DNA from 2 places in the Promicromonospora kroppenstedtii genome. Region 2 is predicted to be linked to the other one. Evidence: riboswitches for the same ligand, from Rfam matches in the RefSeq annotation. Region 2 holds a riboswitch; the other holds the start of a gene.
What was found. Region 2 has a riboswitch for thiamine pyrophosphate ahead of ACH47X_RS23625 (YkoF family thiamine/hydroxymethylpyrimidine-binding protein). Riboswitches for the same ligand answer to the same signal wherever they lie in the genome.

Region 1 (2,192 bases), on a different contig from region 2:
TGGGGTCGTCGCTCATGGGCAGGTGCACCTTGGTGGCCAGGACGACGTCGTCGCGCCGGCCCTTGAGCGCCTTGCCCACGATCTCCTCGGACTCGCCCCGTGAGTAGGCGTCGGCCGTGTCGATGAAGTTGATGCCCGCGTCGAGCGCCTTGTGGATGATCTTGACCGACTCGTCGTGGTCGGGGTTGCCGATCGCGCCGAACATCATCGCGCCGAGCGCGTAGGGGCTGACCTTGATGCCGGTCCGGCCGAGGTTGCGGTACTGCATGGGGCCCTCCTGGGGTCGAGAGGTCTGGTGAGCGCACCCGCGATGCCGTAGTCTGGAACTAAGCGGAACGCTCTTCCAGAACTATATGGAAAGGCGTTCCGGTTAGCAACGGATCGGGAGAGAAGTGACCCAGCACACAGAGCAGCGCCCCCTGCGCCGCGACGCGCAGCGCAACATCGGCGCGCTGCTCGACGCCGCCAAGCAGGTCTTCGGCACGTCCGGCGTGGACGCGCCCGCGAAGGAGATCGCCGACCTCGCGGGCGTCGGCGTCGGCACGCTCTACCGCCACTTCCCCAAGCGGTCCGACCTGGTCAAGGCCGTCTTCCAGGCCGAGGTCGACGCCACCGCCGACGCCGCCCCCGCCCTGGCCGCCGCCCACGAACCCGTCGTCGCACTGGAGAAGTGGCTCCACCGGTACACCGAGTTCCTCGCGACCAAGCGCGGGCTCGCCTCCGCACTGCACTCCGGCGACCCGACGTTCGACGCGCTGCCCGCGTACTTCATGGGCCGGCTCGGCCCCGCCGTCGGCTCCCTGCTCGACGCCGCCGCCGCGGCCGGCGCCATCCGCGCCGTCGCCAGCCCCAAGGACCTGCTCTACGCCGTGTCCAAGCTGTCGGTGACCATGAACGACGAGGAGCCCGACCACGGCCGCCGCATGCTCGACCTGCTCGTCGACGGGCTGCAGCACCGGGCCTGACCCCTCCCCTTCCAGCACGCACCGACGGTTCCGGACACCCGCCGAAGCCGTATAAGGTCGGCACCCAATGGCGCGGGGCGCAGGGCACCAGCCCGGCTGAGATGCACCCGTGGAACCTGATCTAGGTAGTGCTAGCGAAGGGAACGCCTCATGGGCTCAGTCCTGCCCGACGCCGTCGCGTCGGTCGTCACCGCGGTGCGCGACACCGCCCCACTGGTGCACTGCGTGACCAACGTCGTGGTCACGGGCTTCACCGCCAACATGCTGCTCGCCGCCGGCGCGGCACCAGCCATGGTCGCCGACCCCGAGGAGGCGCCGATCATGGCCGGCGTCGCCGGCGGGCTGCTGATCAACCTCGGCACCGTCGAGGGCCGCCAGGCCGACGGCATGCGGGCCGCCGTCGACGGCGCCACCGCCGCCGGCGTGCCCTGGGTGCTCGACCCCGTGGCCATCGGCGCGCTCCCGCTGCGCACGCGGCTCGCCGCCGAGCTCTACGCCCGCGGCCCTGCCGTCGTGCGCGGCAACGCGTCCGAGATCCAGGCGCTCGCGGGCGGGGCCGGCGGCCGCGGCGTCGACTCCCTGGACACGCCGGACGGCGTGCGGGACGTCGCGCTCGGCCTGGCCCGGTCCTCCGGTGCCGTGATCGCCGTGAGCGGCGCGTCCGACCTGATCACCGACGGTGAGCGCGTCGTCCGCGTCCGGGCGGGCAGCTCCCTGATGACGCGCGTGACCGGGGTCGGCTGCTCGCTCGGCGCGCTGGTCGCGGCGTGCGCCGCCGTCACCGAGGACCGGCTGCTCGCCGCGACGGCCGCCACGGCCTGGCTCTGCGTCGCCGCGGACCGCACGACGTCGGCGACGCCCGGCAGCTTCGCCGTCGAGCTGGTGGACCGCGTGTTCGACGTCGACCCCGAGACGGTCGGGTTCGGCGCCGGGCTGGTGGACGAGTCCACGGCGGGGTCTTCCCCGACCACGGTCGCGCGGGCCGGCGCGTGAGCGCCCGGATCCGCCTCGACCCGTCCGTCTACCTGGTCACCGACACCCAGCAGTGCGGCGGCCCCACGGGGGTCGTCGCCACGGTCGGCGCGGCGGTCGACGGCGGCATCACCGCCGTCCAGCTCCGCGACCCGGCGGCGAGCACGCGCGAGCTCGTGGACCTCGGCCGCGCGCTGGTCGCGCTGCTCCGGCCGCTCGGGGTGCCGCTGGTCGTCGACGACCGGGTCGACGTCG
Region 2 (2,192 bases):
GGGCGGCCGCCGCGCGGCCGATCGCGAACTCGTCGAGCACCCCCGTGCCGTGCAGGCGGTCGACGATCACCTTGGCGAGCAGCCCGCCCAGCACCAGGCCGGACACGAGCTGGAGGCCGAGCCGCAGCGCCAGGATGTCCTGCCCGTACCAGTCGAACCGGAACGCGGACCACACGAAGACGAGGCCCGCGCCGAGCACGCCCGAGAGCGCGTAGACGCCCCACCCGAACTTCCGGTAGCGCGTGAGCGCGAACGGCAGCTCGCTGCCCGCGCCCTGGATCGCGGCGGCCACCAGCAGGAGCGGCCCGACCGGCGAGCCGAGGAAGACCACCTCGACCACCGACGCGATCACCTCGGCGATGATGCCGACGAAGGGCTTGCGGATGATCGCGACCGCGATCGGCGCCACCAGCAGCCAGCCGCCCAGCAGCACGTGCTGGGCCAGGTCGCCGGCCGGCCCCATGGCCACGGCGAGCCCGTTCCACGCCTGCACGAGCGCCCAGTACAGGAACCCGAAGACGACGCCGAGCATCACCATGAGCACGATGTCGCGCAGGGGCAGCCGCGCGCGACGGCGTTCCGTCGTCTCACTCATGGGTGCCGCCCGCGTGGCTCGGGCTGTTCACCGAGAGGGTGAGGTGGCTGGTCACGTGCTGGACCGTGCGGCCCGCGAGGACCCACCCGGCGAACGCGCTGGCGAGCACGCGGCCGGCGTCGCCCTCCAGGCGCGTGACGAAGTGCTGCGAACCGTGGAACGTGCCGTTCTCCTTGGCCAGCTCGATCGCGGCGTAGATGTCGCGCATGTGGTCGGGCGTCACGTCGGCGCGGACGTCGTCGGCGAGGGGGTACAGGGCCCACTCGGCCGTGACGAACCGGCCCGTGTCGCGGCCCTCCGGCACCTCGGTGACGCGCGGCCCCGCGCCGCCGGGCAGCTCGCAGACCACCTCCCCCGGGCAGCCCCGGGAGAGGTGCACGGTGATGGCGGCGTGCTTGCCCGACGCCGCGATCCCGGCCGTCAGGTCGGTGACGTACCGCAGCAGGTCGGTCTCGGAGCCGCCCACGTAGGTGCTCACGTCGCCGGTCTCGACGACCAGCCCCGTGCTGTCGGTCTCGCGCAGCGCGCCCAGGATCACGTCGACGTAGTCGTCCGACATGACCGCCGCGGTGATGCGGGCGCCGACGCCGAAGCGCATCGGGTCGCCGCGCAGCCCGGCCGTCTCGTCGGTGCTGGTGGCATCGGTACTGGTGGCAAGGTCTGCCATCGGGGTGCTCCCTGTCCGTCGGATGTCCGTCGGCACAGGAGGACGGGCACCTGACGGCCCCACGTCCTGAGTCGCTTCCTGCGCCGGCATGATCCGGATCAGGTTCAACGGTCGGAGTTCGAGTACTCCCTCTCAGCCCGGCATACCGGACTCCCGTGCACTGCGCTCACCGTAACAGCAGGGCCGGGCGTGGTCGGCACGCGTCCGCTCGCTAGCATCGGCGCATGCCCGACGACGCCGCGACCGTCCCGTCCCCCTGGGGCGAGCTCGCCCGTGCCACAACCACGCTGACCAGCGGCGAGACCCTGGTCCACGACTGGTACTCGGCAGACGCCGACACGGCCGACGGCGAGCCCGGGCTCATGCTGAACGCGACCGACGCCGCTGCGGCGTCCGCCCTGCTGCCGCGCGTCGCGGCGGTCTACGCGGACCGCGCGGGCTGGCACCGGCGCGCGACCGACGCCGTCGTCAACGAGTTCAGCACCGAGGAGCCGACCGCGGACGAGCTCGCCGAGGCGGCGCGCGACCTCGTCCTGCAGACCGTGGAGGTGCTCGCCGACGGCGACGTCGTGCTGCACCTCGACGACTCGTGCGGGCAGCACTTCCTGGACGGCTACTGGCCGACCGTGCGGTTCGACGCCGACGACGTCGCCGTGGAGGTCACGGTCGAGGCGTGACCGCTCCTTCACGGGCCGAGGTCACCGTCTCCAGGATCTCCGCCCACGGGAAGTCGTCCGGCTCGGCGGCACCCGGTTCGTGCGGCTCGCCCGGGCCGATCACGAGGCGCACGCCCCACTGCTTCAGCGTCGCGAGGCTGCCCTCGTAGGTCGGGTGCGCGGCGAACCTGGTGTGGACGTAGGGCGCGGCCACGATCGGGACGCGGCGTCCGACCTGCTCGGCCAGGCGGGTCAGCACGTAGGTGTCGGCGAT

Region 1: it holds a riboswitch for thiamine pyrophosphate, as region 2 does, so the genes downstream of both, thiM (hydroxyethylthiazole kinase) here and ACH47X_RS23625 (YkoF family thiamine/hydroxymethylpyrimidine-binding protein) in region 2, are expected to answer to the same signal.

Annotation. Positions count from the first base shown of each region.
Region 1 covers NZ_JBIRYI010000001.1:518,512-520,703, reverse strand. The annotation lists gene ACH47X_RS02335 (aldo/keto reductase) at 1-268, opposite strand, end outside; gene ACH47X_RS02330 (TetR/AcrR family transcriptional regulator) at 393-965, shown strand; TPP riboswitch at 1,029-1,126, shown strand; gene thiM (hydroxyethylthiazole kinase) at 1,116-1,958, shown strand; gene thiE (thiamine phosphate synthase) at 1,955-2,192, shown strand, end outside.
Region 2 covers NZ_JBIRYI010000018.1:59,517-61,708, forward strand. The annotation lists gene ACH47X_RS23620 (ECF transporter S component) at 1-595, opposite strand, end outside; gene ACH47X_RS23625 (YkoF family thiamine/hydroxymethylpyrimidine-binding protein) at 588-1,262, opposite strand; TPP riboswitch at 1,321-1,429, opposite strand; gene ACH47X_RS23630 (hypothetical protein) at 1,487-1,939, shown strand; gene ACH47X_RS23635 (flavoprotein) at 1,923-2,192, opposite strand, start outside.